One region of the Bacillus sp. ISL-47 genome, then DNA from elsewhere that is predicted to be linked to it. Evidence: riboswitches for the same ligand, from Rfam matches in the RefSeq annotation. Region 1 holds a riboswitch; the other holds the start of a gene.
The links. Region 1 has a riboswitch for thiamine pyrophosphate ahead of thiT (energy-coupled thiamine transporter ThiT). Riboswitches for the same ligand answer to the same signal wherever they lie in the genome.
Positions count from the first base shown of each region.

Region 2: it holds a riboswitch for thiamine pyrophosphate, as region 1 does, so the genes downstream of both, thiW (energy coupling factor transporter S component ThiW) here and thiT (energy-coupled thiamine transporter ThiT) in region 1, are expected to answer to the same signal.

Region 1 is NZ_JAGGQS010000030.1:25,875-33,461, reverse strand. Features, by position in the region: gene J7I93_RS11345 (M14 family metallopeptidase) at 1-681, shown strand, start outside; gene J7I93_RS11340 (AAA family ATPase) at 1,353-3,083, opposite strand; gene J7I93_RS11335 (MATE family efflux transporter) at 3,468-4,811, shown strand; TPP riboswitch at 4,865-4,968, shown strand; gene thiT (energy-coupled thiamine transporter ThiT) at 5,035-5,634, shown strand; gene J7I93_RS11325 (hypothetical protein) at 5,737-6,006, shown strand; gene J7I93_RS11320 (hypothetical protein) at 6,141-6,380, shown strand; gene qoxD (cytochrome aa3 quinol oxidase subunit IV) at 6,418-6,720, opposite strand; gene qoxC (cytochrome aa3 quinol oxidase subunit III) at 6,721-7,326, opposite strand; gene qoxB (cytochrome aa3 quinol oxidase subunit I) at 7,316-7,587, opposite strand, start outside.
Region 2 is NZ_JAGGQS010000082.1:22,248-29,834, forward strand. Features, by position in the region: gene J7I93_RS23770 (CHRD domain-containing protein) at 1-145, shown strand, start outside; gene J7I93_RS23775 (hypothetical protein) at 217-354, shown strand; gene J7I93_RS23780 (DUF2512 family protein) at 762-1,151, opposite strand; gene J7I93_RS23785 (PaaI family thioesterase) at 1,244-1,615, opposite strand; gene J7I93_RS23790 (alpha-hydroxy-acid oxidizing protein) at 1,858-2,967, shown strand; gene J7I93_RS23795 (DsrE/DsrF/DrsH-like family protein) at 3,116-3,511, shown strand; gene J7I93_RS23800 (DUF302 domain-containing protein) at 3,562-3,945, shown strand; TPP riboswitch at 4,015-4,131, shown strand; gene thiW (energy coupling factor transporter S component ThiW) at 4,314-4,802, shown strand; TPP riboswitch at 5,049-5,150, shown strand; gene tenA (thiaminase II) at 5,205-5,894, shown strand; gene J7I93_RS23815 (DUF1287 domain-containing protein) at 5,980-6,669, opposite strand; gene J7I93_RS23820 (TIM barrel protein) at 6,769-7,587, shown strand, end outside.

The DNA of each region.
Region 1 (7,587 bases):
TGGTCGCCAGGTGCCTATGATGCAAACCGCACGACACTCCCAAGACCGACTGCAGGTGAGGAAGCCTTCTATTGGGCAGCATCTGATCATATTTTAAATGAAATTCAGGATCACCGCGGCACTGTTATTTTACCAAGCCGTACAGGCCCAATTCCAGATGTATTATACTCAGCAGCCGGCAATTCAGCTGATTATTTATGGTATGAAAAAGGAATCTACGCATGGAACTTTGAAGTTGGGGCCGATTTATGGGATGAAGAAGAAGATCGATGGAGAGCAGTTGGATTCCAGCCGGACTTTGAAGAAGGCCATGAAGAAGCAATGGAATTTGCCAATGGCCTTATCGGATTGATTGAGGTTGCCTATAACCAATTTAAGGATAAACAGTCTCCGTCCACAAAGGCTGTGCCTGGCAAAGGAACCTTTAATGGACCAGTAAATGTTGAGTTCCAAACAAGCGAACCAGCCAGCATCTACTACACACTGGATGGAACCAGGCCAACTTTTGAATCCAATAAACTGCAGCTGAGCGGAACCCGTGAGCAAGCAGAAAAGCTTAAAATTGAAAACACAACAACCATCAACTGGTTCTCCGTAGACGCAGCCGGCAATATCGAAAAAAATTACAACCCGGTTGAAAAGGGAAACAACTATAATTCTGCTAAAATAACAATCAAATAACTGAAAAAGCCCCAGCCAAAACAAACTTTCAGGCTGGGGCTTTGATTTTTTTGCTAAAAAGGCTGCTCTTTGCGGATAAGATATAAATACCGGTCAAATCAGCAGTTTTACCGGCCAATTATAGAGAAATACCGGCCAAAACAGCGCATTTACCGGCCGATTGGAAAGAAATACCGGCCAAAATACGGATTTACCGGCCGATTGCAGAACAAAAGCTGAGAACAAGGAAACTAGTTCGAATAATTTATTATAAAAGATGATAATTAACTACCATCGCATAGGGGAAGATTGCAGTTTCGTTGTTAATGTCACTGAATAACTACCATACCCAAGGGAAAGCAGGCAATTTCGTCGTTAATCCCAATGATTAACTACCATATCCAAGGGAGAGCAGACAATTTCGTCGTTAATCCCAATAATTAACTACCATTTCCAAGGAAGAGCAGACAGTTTCGTCGTTAATCCCAATGATTAACTACCATATCTAAGAGGGAGCAGACTATTTCGTCGTTAATCTCACTAACTATAATGGGAACAATCCATCAAAGAAAGAGGTCACATTAATGTAAAAAAGCACCCGCTATAAATGAACCATTGCAATAATCTCAGTCAGCGAAACATATACCCCATACAAATAACAAAGCCGGCCCCATTCAGGGCCGGCTTCACTTTTAAGCTATAACCATATCAACATTTAATTCTCCCACAATCTCCTGAACCTCTGTACCTTCCAAAGTCTCTTTTTCAAGAAGAGCTTCTACAAGATTTTCAAATTGCGGCTGATGGTTTGCAATTAACAGTTCGCATCTTTCCAGCGCTTTTTGGAATAGATCCTGCATCTTAGCTTCTTTTTGTCCTTTATTAAAAGTAAGCTCGAAGCCGTTATCCAGCAGACCTGTATCGACCATTTGCTCGATAATATGCTTAGCTTGCTTAACATCGCCGCTGACACCAATGCTGTGCTCACCGAGAATCAATCTTTCGGCTACACCGCCTGCAAGAATCATGGCTACTTGATCAAGCAGCTCGCTGGTTGTGGAAAGATGAAGTTCCTTTTGTATAGGAGCAACATATCCAAGGGCTTCACCACGTGGAATGATTGTTGCCTTACGCACTGACCCCGGCTTGGTCAAAGCTGCAATCAAAGCGTGGCCAGCTTCATGAATCGCTACGCGCTGTTTGGTTCCTGCATCCTGAAGAGCACGGGTAGTGGTACCAAGGATTGTACGGTCAAGCGCATAATCCAAATCTTCTTTCGAGATAATTTCCTGGCCATTTCGTACAGCTCTTCGGCTTGCAGTTTCAAATAGTGAATGAAGGTCTGCGCCAGAGAAGCCTGAAGTGCTTTCAGCTAAATCACCAAGAGTCGTCATGACATCTTCAGCCAGCAATCTATTTTTCGTATGAATGTTGATAATCTCTCTTCGGCCCTTTGTATCAGGAAGCGGGACATTGAAAGAGAAGTCAATTCGGCCAGGACGAAGGAATGCTTCGTCCAGCATATCCTTTCGGTTTGTTGCTGCGATAAACAAAATCCCGTCATTGGAATGCCCGCCATCAAGCTGGACAAGAAGTTCGGTTAATGTTTTTTCACTTTCTTCTCCGCCATGCTGCTTTCTTCGGCCTGCCAGTGCATCCACTTCATCGATAAACACAACAGCAGGTGCATACTTTCTTGCATTTTGGAAAAGATTTCTTACACGGGAAGCTCCCACACCGACAAATAATTCATTAAAGCCGGAACCGCTGGTTGAGAAGAACGTTGCGCCAAGTTCCTTGGCAATTGCCTGTGCAAGCAATGTTTTACCCGTTCCGGGAGGTCCGTATAAAAGAATGCCCTTCGGGGGTTTAATCCCCATTTTCAGCGAGCGTTCAGGCTCTTTTAAAATAGAAAGAGTCTGCATGATTTCCTCTTTCATTTCTTCCTGGATGCCGCCCACATCTTCAAGTGAAATGGAAGGAAGGGGCTTTGGCTTTGAAACACTTTGCTTCATGGTATTTGTAGCGCCCATTCCGCCTTTTCCAGATTTAAATAAGTAAATTCCGATGGCTATGAATAATAAGACCAATCCGCCAAGAATCCAAGGCGTATACGGGCCTGTTGTTGCGAAAGTATATTGTATATTATAGGTTTCTACTAATTTATCAACCATTTCACTGTTAGGAGGCACATGTGAAATATACTCTCCATCAGGGGCAGTAATTAGTAGTTTGCCGTTTTTATATTCCTGTATTGCAACAGTCTTTCCATCCTGGGAGGCAATAAGCTTTTCCACAGAAGAAAACGGGACTGTCACTTCCTTATTTCCTGTTTGTACGGTCCAAATAACCGCTGCCAAAATCACCGTGACCACCAATAAAAGCGAAACAATCGTCGAAGGTTTCTGTAAACGTGATTTCAACTAATTCCCTCCTTATTGAACATATTCTCATTATAAGGAAAAAGAAAAGTTATTTATAGGCTTTTACACTTTTTAAACGTTGTAAATTATGGAAAAATAATATTTTGGCCGCTAAAGTGTGCTATAACAGGCCTTAAAAGATGCTTATTTGTGAAAGATATGTGACAAAAGGGAATGCACACAATCAGACTAGCACCATTCCAAGTATGATCCGGGCCCAAACAATCTTATTTTTGAGATTCCCAAAACAAATTTATTTTATCTCGAAAGTAGGAAAAGCTATCCAAACGCCGTTTTGCGTTTTAAATTCATATGATTGGAAGTTAAAAGGAAAATCATTGATAATAGAACTTATTACTTTATAAATAGAAAAAGGTGTAGGGGATGAACAGCCAGCAGGATTTTACGAAAGGGAATATATTTAAACAGCTCCTTATTTTTTCAGCACCCATCATGCTGACAAATTTGCTGCAGGTTTCCTATCAATTTATTGACAGTTTGTGGGTCGGAAATTTGCTTGGAGCTAATGCTTTGGGAGCCATAGCGGTTTCAGGGACTGTTATTTTTACTGTGCTTTCCTTTATTATTGGCATTAACAATGCTACTTTGACCATTTTGTCTCAGCAAAAGGGAGGAGACAATGAAAAGGGGCTTAAGAGATATTTAAATGCCTTCGTCGTGATTTTAACAGTCCTATCCATAGGACTCGGCTTGGCAGGATTTTTATTTTCCGAAAAAATATTGGTCTTCATGGGGACTCCTGCGGGAATAATTCCAGACGCAGCAGCTTATCTGCAAATTAACTTTCTCGGCATTCTATTTTTATTTGGCTATAATTTTATCGGCACTGTGCTTCGTGCTTTGGGAGACAGTAAAACTCCATTATACTTTGTGTTCATTGCGGTGATTCTGAATGCAATTTTGGATCCGCTTTTCATTTGGATATTTAATCTTGGAATAGAAGGGGCTGCGTATGCAACCATTGTTTCACAGGGAATTGCTTTTCTGGCCGGCATGGCGCTTATTCTCCGCAAAAATCTGGCACCATTCACCATGCCTTCATGGCCGCAGAAGGAAGAGGCAGCATTCATTTTCAAGCTTGGCATTCCATCTGGTCTGCAAATGACCGTTATTTCAGCTGGGGTGATGGCCATTATGAGTGTTGTCACATCGTTTGGGGGAGATGTGGTTGCCGGATTTGGTGCAGCACAGCGGATAGACAGCATCATTATGCTCCCGGCTATGGCTTTGGGGACTGCTGTAAACAGTATGGCAGGGCAGAATATTGGCAGTAATAAATGGGATCGCGTTCATAAAATTGCTCTTTTCGGAGTGATTTATAATCTTGTATTTATGCTTGTCATCGCACTGATAACGGTATTGATGGCTGAATATGGAGTAAGCCTGTTTATCCAGGAAAAAGAAGCGCTTGAATATGGAACCGATTATTTAAAAATGATAGCATTTTTTTATCCATTGCTTGGTATTAATTTTATCCTAAATGGGATAGTAAGGGCTTCTGGAGCAATGTTTCAGGTGCTGGTACTTAACATCATTTCTTTTTGGGTTCTGCGCTATCCTTTGACCTATCTTTTTTCAAAATTTATGGGGGAGAAGGGCATCGCTGCAGGCATGGGAGTCAGCTTTGCCATTAGCAGTGTGATCGCTTTCCTTTATTACCGGTATGGCAAATGGGATGAGCAAGAGCTATTTGAGGAAGGTAAATAAACCCTTTCCATAGATTAGAAAATAATATATAATAAAATGGAATAATTTGATAACGTTACCACAAGGGGAGCATTTTTGCTGAGAGTGAACACATTGGTGTTCTGACCCTTTGAACCTGTTAGTTAATGCTAGCGCAGGAATGTGGAATAAAAGGCAGAAGGAATCACTCTGCCTGCTTGTTCTCCTTTGGGGTATCGTCATACTTTTGAAGGGGGATTTTTTTATGAAAAAATTAAGCTTGGCAGCGATGATCGAGGCATCCTTTTTCGCAGCTTTTGCCATTATCCTGGATTTTCTGCCATCTATTAAACTTTCGCCATCAATATCTATCTCTGCTGCCATGATTCCGATTTTTATACTGGCATTCAGATGGGGCTTTAAAGTAAGCTTTATAGCAGGCTTATTATGGGGCATATTGCAGATTGCGATGGGAGATGCATGGATTGCTACACCACTGCAGGCTTTTATAGAGTATTTTATTGCTTTTGCTTTTATAGGATTTGCTGGTTTGTTTTATCTTCCAATCCAAAAACAATTGCGCAATGAAAACAAGAAAAAGGCACTTGGCTGGATTGTGTTAGCCATTTTTGCTGGAAGCTTCGCCCGCTATTTCTGGCATTTTATTGCAGGTGTTCTCTTTTTCGGAAGCTATGCACCAGAGGGAATGTCACCTGTTCTGTTTTCCTTCCTGGCAAATGGCGCAACCATGCTGGGAGCAGCCATATTATGTTCCATCGTGGCGGTATTATTAATTTCATCGGCGCCAAGATTAGTTCTTAGAAAAGCGGATGGCAGCATCACAGTAAACAAACGGGCTTCTTAACGATAAACCTCTTTGGATCATCCATCCGAAGAGGTTTTTTAATGATGTGGGTAACGAACTCCTGAAAATTGGGTATATTACTCAAAAAGGAGAGTGATTACCTTGTCTAATTCATTGCAAGGAAGCATTATCTCTGGTGTATATGACGCGGAAGCCAGTGCTTTTGAAATTCATAAAGTTAAAAACTTCAACACCCAATCAGTCCTTAATAAAGTACAGTGTGAAAATTTGTACCGATACTTATCACTTCATGAAGATGATGAGGATGGACAAATCATTACATTATATGACCAAATGCCTCTGATGCTGACACGCCAGGAAATTTGCAGCTTAAAAAAAGATCTGGAACAAATTAAGAAGCTATATCAATAGAAGAAACTAGCGTTTTTGCCAAAATGGCAAGACGTTTTTTCTTTCGGCGAAAACTGTGACAAATTTGTGACAAAAAAAGTTTGACATTTTTGTGAACAAAGTTAGAATATTTAGTAAAAAGGGGATGAGCAAAAATGAATGAAAAACAGCAGAGGGTCTTGCGTTTTTTTAGAAATCTAACTGCATCTGGCCTAATTCTTGGATTTGCAGTATTTATAAGCAGTTTTTTTGTAAGCGGTATCAAAGGTGAGTATATTCTATCTATAGGCTTAAGTATAATGGTTTCATCTATGCTGATTTTTGGGTTCGGAATATTTATTCATGTGATGGAGGAAATGACAGAAGGAAGTAAAGGAATAAGACAATATAAATAAAACCGGCCTCCAATATGGAGACCGGTTTTATTCTGTATTAATGGGCTGCGTGCCCAGCTGTCAAAACCCATATAGAACCTACGACAACAACAATAACCATAAACACAGCATAAATCATATTGATTAAATTTGTTTTTCCGTCTTCGCCTTCACGCAAATGCATGAACATGAACAGCTGCATGCCTGCCTGGACAACAGCCAGTGAGCCGATAATCCACATGATCACTTTAAAAGAAAGATTCGTTTTTAAAGCAATGCCTGCTGCTGCAAATGTAAGTACAAGGGAGGCAACGAATCCAATGACATGGCTAATAGGGAAGCTTTTCGCCTGCTTTTCCATTTATGCCACCAATCCTTTCAAATACACAAATGTAAAAATAAAGATCCAAACAACATCAAGAAAGTGCCAATATAGACCGATAATAAAAGTTTTCCTTGCTGTCGTTGGAGTAAGACCTCTTTTCAGTAATTGAAGGATGACCATGATGGCCCAGCCAATTCCGAGAGTCACGTGCGCCCCATGTGTTCCTAACAAGACGAATAAGCTGGAAAGAAACGCGCTTGTCTGCATCGTTGCACCTTCATGGACATAGTGAATGAACTCATTAACCTCCATGAATAGGAAGCCGGCACCAAGAGCAAGGGTGAGCACAAGCCAAGTAATAAGGCCTTTTAAGTTATTACGCCGCATTTCAAAGATGGCGATTCCCATTGTGAAGCTGCTCGTTAAAAGGAGGATCGTTTGAATCATGACGTCCTTTATCACAAAAATATCTTTATGAGTCGGCCCTCCAGCAAAACGTTCGTACAGAACGCCATACACTCCGAAAAGGGTAGCAAATAGGACGATTTCTGCTCCAAGGAATACCCAGAAACCAAGAATATTCATCTTGTCTTGCTCAGTTTGGTATTCAAGCGGCAATGACCTATCAAGATTAACTGACATGATCGTGCACCTCTCCTTCAGTCTTTCTCCAGGCATTTTCAATTCTGTGAATCTCATCTTTTTTCACATGGAAGCCTTCATTGTAATCGAATGAACGAATGAGTAATCCTGCAAGAATGCCGATTGCGGCAACAGCAGCAGCAATATGCCATTCAAATACCAGGAAGAAGCCGGCCATTCCAAAGATAACGCCCATATAAATCGGTACCCATGAATTGCTTGGCATATGAATCTCTTCAATTTCACTGTCATGCAGCGTCA
Region 2 (7,587 bases), on a different contig from region 1:
CAGGGATTTAGTGGGTCCTTTAGAAGGAAAACCTCTATCCGTTCTTATAGACCTAATGAGTGATGGGGACACATATGTTAACGTGCATACAGCCCAAAACCCAGACGGAGAGATTCGCGGTCAAATCAAGCCTTATTGGGGCTAATAAGCATGAATGGTTGATTCCTTGAAAAGTGAGCATATTAATTTTTAGAACACTTGAAAGGGGTCATAACGTTGAAAAAGCAGGATGAAAGTAAAGAAAAGCCTCAAAATTCACTCACAGAAGAGCAGCAGCTTATCAATGAATTTGGCAAGCATGAAGGTAATCAGCCGATTCCGCAGCCTAAGAATTATGATGAGATTGAGTATTAAGAACCCGTCAAAAAAGACTCCTGAATGATGTGCACCCCAAAAGTTAGAATTAGTTCGTCTAACTTTTGGGGTGCACATCAGAATGAGGGGTCTTTTTTTAAGGCTGTTATATAAAGAAATGTTGTTTTTAAATAGTTTTTTTAATAAAAAACATTAATTAAATGATGTTGATTGGAGCGTAAGGTGCGAGCTCCTCGAAAATGCTATCGCATTTCCTTCGTGCGGTGTTTATTCAAGGAAGCTTATTCAATGTCCTGCGGGAGGAGTGGGACAGGTGAGACCCCACAGGCGCTGCGCGCCGAGGAGGCTCACCGCCCGCCCCGCGGAAAGGGAGCATCCTGGAGCGGAAATCAACCTCTCCTTACTACTTGTCTAAAAAGCAACAAAGCTTGCGAAAACAGCCTTTTTTAATTATGAGCATCATCATTATGAAAAACCCGGTTGTCCAGATAACCGTGGAAGAACCATTCTCCTGCACCGATCACAAGAGCGGAAACAAAGGCTGCCAATGTAAGATTGTCTTTTCCAGCCACAATCATTTCTTCTAAAAGCCAGATGACGAAAAAACTAAGGCCGATGTCTGATACGGTGGCAATGGCATTCCTTTTTGTATGCTCGGTTTCATCACCGGCCATTCGGAATATCATCATGTCGCCGAGTACGTAAGCTGCAAGTGTCAGAACGAAGCTAATGATCAGCGTTTCGGTGAATCCAATATCAAAGAAACCGGTTAAGACTATTCCCAAAACGGCCGTGATCATTAATAATTTAATCAAGATTGCTTTCACATGCTCCATGTTGAAATTCCTCCCTATCGTTGTTTACGTATCTATACCCTGCACACGATAGGCTATGCGATGGATTTCCAGAAAAGTGGATTTGATTTTAATCAGATAGAAGCGAAAATGCCGGATGCTTTGGCAACCAGCTGATTCTGGTTATTGTAGATGTGGCAATCTGTGTGGTTCAGTGTCCGGCCTCTTTTTACCAGATGAGCATCGGCAATAAGATACTCACCGGTGGCGCCCCTTAAGAAGCTAACCTTTAAATCTGCAGTTACAACGGTTTGCATATTGTTTTCATCCGGTTTAAAAATATTCCCCATCGCCACATCCGCCAGCGTGGAAATAATCCCGCCATGGACAAGTCCGGCGCTATTGATGAAAAGCGGCTGGATTGGCAAAGTCACTTTCATATGGGTTTCATCGACTCTTTCATAATGAAATTTTAAAAATTCATCAAAAGGCTGTTTGATTAGCATTTTGTACACTCCAATATGGTTAAGATATGTTGACTTATTCACGAATTTTTGATGAAATCCCTGCTTTTTGATAAAAACATTTGCTGTTGAGGTACGTGGGGGCCGTATATCCGCGAAAAATCCGGTTATATCCGCGATATTCAAAATATAATCGCGAAACGCCAACACGGTTTCAATAAATCCAAAAAAATGATATTATTTTCAATAAATTCTAATTTTAAGTGAGAGGCAGGACTGGAAAAATGGCAAAGGTAGAGAATATTAGCTTCGCAGAGAATTTCCCGATCTCCTACACAGAGCTGGAGAAGGAAGCAGAGAGAAAGATGGCGGCTGGGGGATTTGGGTATGTCCAATCAGGTGCGGGCGGGGAAGAAACCCTGAGAAAAAATACGGAATCATTCGCGAAATATTCGATTGTACCAAGAATGCTGAGGGATGTTTCGGTACCGGATACAAGTGTAACGCTATTCGGAAAGACATATCCTTATCCAATTTTTCTGGCGCCAATTGGGATGCAGCGGCTTGAACATGAAGAGGGGGAGCTTGCGTCGGCCAGAGCGGCGGCTGCTTATCAGGTTCCTTTTATTCAGAGCACGGTTTCAAGCCACTCGATTGAAGAGATCGCCGCAGCAACGGGCAGCAGTCCGAAATGGTTTCAGCTATATTGGTCCAATCACGAAGAGGCGGCTTTTAATATGGCGCGCCGTGCGGAGGAAGCCGGGTATGAAGCGATCGTTTTAACGGTCGATACAGTCATGATGGGATGGAGGGAAGCGGATCTCAGGAACAATTTTTCTCCATTAAAGCTGGGCTATGGAAAGGCAAACTATGAAACTGATCCGGTATTTATGGCCTCTCTTAAAGATGGCGATGTGGTCCAGGGGATCCTCGATAATATCCATCATCCAACTTTAAGCTGGGAGCATGTTGCCAGATTAAAAGAGATAACACATTTGCCGGTTCTAATAAAAGGCATCCTCCATCCGGAAGATGCGAAGCTTGCGGTTGAGAAAGGAATAGATGGCATCATTGTTTCCAATCATGGCGGGAGGCAGCTGGATGGCGTGACGGCTGCGATTGATGCACTTGGACCGATTGCGAAAGAAGTAAATGGCCGGATTCCTGTTCTCTTTGACAGCGGAATTCGCCGAGGGTCCGATGTGGTTAAAGCACTGGCGCTTGGAGCGGATGCTGTTTGCCTGGGAAGGCCTTATGTATATGGATTGGCCATTGGCGGGCAGGCTGGCGTCGAAAAGGTGCTTGCCAATTTTATAGAAGAAACAAAGGTCTCTCTCTCTTTAGCCGGGGTCAGCAGCTTGAGGGGAATGGCCAGTCTGCAGCTCATTAAATAGTTTAAGAGAAAACTCCCTAGAGAAAGGGAGTTTTTTTGTTGACAGAAGAATCTATGTTTAATAATATACCTATAGGGGTAAATGTATAAAGAGCTTACATAGGGTCTTAAAATGTCCCCAAAAAATAAAATTTTCAGGAGGAATTACAATGAGTAAAAAAGTAGCAATTATTGCAAGCAACGGCGGATTATTTGATGCATACAAGGTGTACAACATTGCGACTGCGGCGGCAGCAACGGATGCAGAAGTAGCGATTTTCTTCACTTTCGAAGGATTAAACTTAATTCATAAAGAAGCATACCAGCAGCTTCCAATGCCTGAAGGAAAAGAGCATTTTGCAGAGGGCTTTGCAAAAGCCAATGTTCCTGCAATTCCTGTATTAGTGGCAATGGCACAGGATTTAGGCGTTAAATTTATTGGATGCCAAATGACTATGGATGTTATGGGACTTGAAAAAGAAGCTTTTGTAGATGGAATTGAAGTTGGCGGAGCTGTAACATTCCTTGAATTTGCCAACGATGCGGATGTTACACTAACATTCTAATTGAAGATGTGCCGATCCACCAAAATACCGATACAAAAGGAGATGCAATCATGTTCGAATACACAGCAGAAACCGAAAAATCGATTGATGAAGCGATTTCTTCGCTTGAAGAAAGCCTGAAGGAAGAAAAATTCGGGGTCCTTTGGAAGTTTAACGTCCAGGAAAAACTGCAGGAGAAAGGGCTGGACTATAATGAATCCTTCCGTGTTTTAGAAGTTTGCAATCCATTTGAAGCACATCGCGTATTAACACAGAACAAAATGGCTGGCTATTTCTTGCCTTGTAAAATTGTAGTCTATGAGGATGCCGGGAAAACGAAAATTGGCATGCCTAAGCCGACAAGCATGATTGAACTCGTCAATGACGAATCCGTTCAAAGCATTGCGGCTGATATTGAAAACCGTTTAATTGGATGTATTGATAAAAGCATCTAAGCAAAAAGAATGATGACAGTCCCGGAATAATTTGTTAAGCTTGAGGCAGCTTATCAAATTAAATATCTATGAAACTACTAGGGGTGCCCCGAATGTGCGGGCTGAGAGGGAAGCGCGATATAGCTTTCCGACTCTTATAGACCTGATCTGGTTAATGCCAGCGGAGGGAAGTAGGCTTTGAAGGTATGTCGAATCATTTATACTTAAACCAAGCCAGGTCCTTTCGCGGATCTGGCTTTTTTTGAAGGAAAGAAAGTATAAGCTTTGAACTTCGATAACTGTCCAGCGCCAGGCGCCTTGCGCTTTTCTTATGTACATACTTTTCTCCATGATAAGCGATCAGGCTGCCCTTGAGGAAGGAGGTTAAGGTGAATAAAACCCGTTTATTGACGACGATGGCATTATTTGTGGCGATTGGAACGCTGGGCTCCCATTTGTTATGGTTTCCGGCAGGTGTGGCCAAAGCCTATCCCGTCCAGCATGCGGTGAATGTATTGGCGGCAGTAACACTTGGGCCGCTGCCGGCAGTGGGAGTGGCGTTTATGATCGGATTACTGCGAAACCTGCTTGGTTTTGGGACGCTGCTTGCATTTCCAGGCGGAATGATTGGCGCGTTTTTGGCAGGCGTGCTTTATCAAAAATTCGGCCGGAAAGTCTGGGCTGCAGTTGGTGAAGTAGTGGGCACTGGCATCATTGGAGCACTGTTTGCCGTCCCGTATGCAAAGATATTGATGGGAAGCGCAGCTGGCGCCTTCTTCTTTATACCGCCATTTCTTGTCAGCAGCTTTGCCGGTGCGGCTATTGGGTGGATGATACTCGCTAAAGTGAAGGAAAAAAATTTAGTGCAGAATATGTGAGTTTTTAGCGAGCGTGCTTTGCTGTACGGAAGAATAGAGGGTTTGAAGCCGATGGAGCGAGAAGAAGCGGCTGAAAAGAGCAGTCTGAATCAGCTTCAGCGAAATAAGCGGGACAATGCGGTTTCATAAAGCAGGTATGAAGCAACTCTCAAAGAACTGGTATGAAGCAACTCTCAAAGAACTGGTATGAAGCAGCTTTACCGAAACAAGTTAAAAGAAGTGGCAGCAACGAATAAAAAACAATAAGAAAACTGCTAGGGGCGCTTCGGCTGAGATAAGGAGTTTTTCCTTTGTCCCTTGGAACCTGATCTGGGTAATGCCAGCGCAGGGAAGCGGTGAGGACCTCAATTTTTCCTCATGCTTTTTCCCCGGCAGCTTCTGAATAATGAGGAGGCTATTTTAATGACTTTTACAGAAATTCTTCGCAAAGAGAATGATGATTTATTTCAGCTTATTTTTCAGCACCCGTTTGTACAGGGGATCGGAAGAGGAGATGTGCCGAAAGAGGCGCTGGCCCATTATATTAAAGCGGATTATGAGTATTTGAATGCTTTTATGCATATATACGGAATCGCTATTTCCAAGTCTCCTGAGCGGAAGGATATTGCTTATTTCAATCAGCAAATTGAATTTGTACTGAACAGCGAAATCCACCCTCATCATAATTTCTGCCAGCAGATTGGTGTGGGATATGAAGAGCTGCAGGGCTTCCCGCTTCCTCCGACGGCAGACCATTATGTCAAGCATATGATGTACCATGCCCATACAGGCGGGATGGGCGAAATCCTCGCTGCGTTATTGCCTTGCCCTTGGACTTATTGGGAAATCGGGCTTGAGCTCATGAAGCAATATGAGCCGCAGGAGGACCATCCTTTTTACCCGTGGATTTCTTTCTATGCAAATTTAAGGGTTGAAACAGTTACCATGAATATGAGGAATCGTTTGGATGAGCTTGCGGAAGCAGCATCTCCAGAAGAAAGGCAGCGAATGAAGGATGCCTATCGCAAAAGCTGCCAGCTGGAGCTTGGATTCTGGGAGATGGCTTACACCTGTGAGGAGTGGCCAGCAGGCAATACGGTAGCAGCACGATAAGAAAACGGAAATTGGTTCGAAAAAAGCCAGATAGTTATCAATAAATACGCCTGCTTCTGCTTCGCGGCAGGGCAGGCGTGTTTTTTCAAAAATTCCATCTATAATGCGCCGTAATGGGTGTTTGAAAGGAAGATAGCTTCACTTCGGCCGCAAAAGGTGTCGAGTTATGGATGACGTAAGGAATGCCATCCTTTGTCCGTTTGTCAGATATGATGGCGACATGGTCAAACTTGGGAGTAAGGAAAACAACGATATCGCCGGGCTGCCATTGCTGAAGGTTATTTGTATCTCCCGGAATAAGCTTAGTGGTTAAAGATTTTGCGTACCGGCTGAAATACACATTTTGATTGGGGACACGCCTGAAATCGATGTTCGGATCCGGTTTGCCGTTTACGCGCTGATATAAGTCCGTGTTTTTTGCAATATCCTTGTCGATAAGATCTTTGATTGTAATTGATGCCCCGTTAAATCCCCGCCAGATTACATCTGTACAAACGCCTTCTTCATCAGGAGGGTATCCCCCGGCATAATAGGCGCTATTATAAGTCGTGCGCTGCTCCACTTCTTTTCTCGCGGCCATGACTACATCCATTGGATCGACGATGCCGTTTTGATTGCGGTCAGCTCGAGAATAGTCAGCGGGAATTAAAACCTTTTTTGAAAAAGGGTTCTCCAGATGAATGCCGATTGAATCCAATATGATACCATTCCGGAAAAAGAGAATGAATAAAAGCAGAAAACCAAGTATGGCTGCGGAAAATTTTTTTAGCATCATGGTCTCCTTCTGCGTTTTAAGGATTAGACGCCCTTTTTACCAAAAAGTTACATGTTTCATGTTAAGATAAAATTAATAATTAATGAGTGAGGAGATCTAATGGCACATCAATTAGGCATATCCGGGAGCACTATTTTAAGTGAGCGAGAAAAATTTCCGGAGCTTTTTAAAAATAATCTTCAGCATGTTGAGATTGGGGAGTTTCAGGATGAAGATTCTTTCCAGGATTTTATAAAACAGCTGCGTAAAACAGACAGGAGTTTTGGGCTGCATTCGCCGCTTTTACGAGGGCAAAGCAAATATGATCTTATTGAAAAAGTCAGTGTTGAACCCCAAAAGGCTTGGGAACAATTTGAGACTGAAGTGGCGGAGATGTCGCGGATTGGTGCTGAATATATATTGGTGCACTTTCCTTATTTTAAAAAGGAGACAGAAGAAGATCCGGACGCAATGATTGAAGAGGGACTGCAAAAGCTGAGTGTTCTGCAGAAAAAATACGGGCTGACAATTGTGTGTGAACCAAAGCTGGGACTCCAGCGTTCTTCGGCAGGGATTAACTATCTTGACCGTTTTTCTGTGGAGACTTGGAGGAAGTACGGACTCAGCATTTGTATTGATATCGGGGACTACCTGATGGCTGCAGGGGACCAGGCTCTTGAGTATATAAAAAAATGGGTTGAATTTGTACGAGTGGCGCATTTGCACAATGTTGAATATCATGGTGAAAAATATATTTGGGTTCCTGTTCATCCAACACATGAAAATGATGGTGAGCATTTTAGAATAAAGCAGCTTTTGCAATTTTTAGCAGAGGAAAGCAAGAATGTATTTTTCGTGATGGAGTATACTCCGCATACGGATCCTCAGGCAATAATGGTGGAAGAAGGATATGATTGGGTGAGCAAAATCATTGAAAAA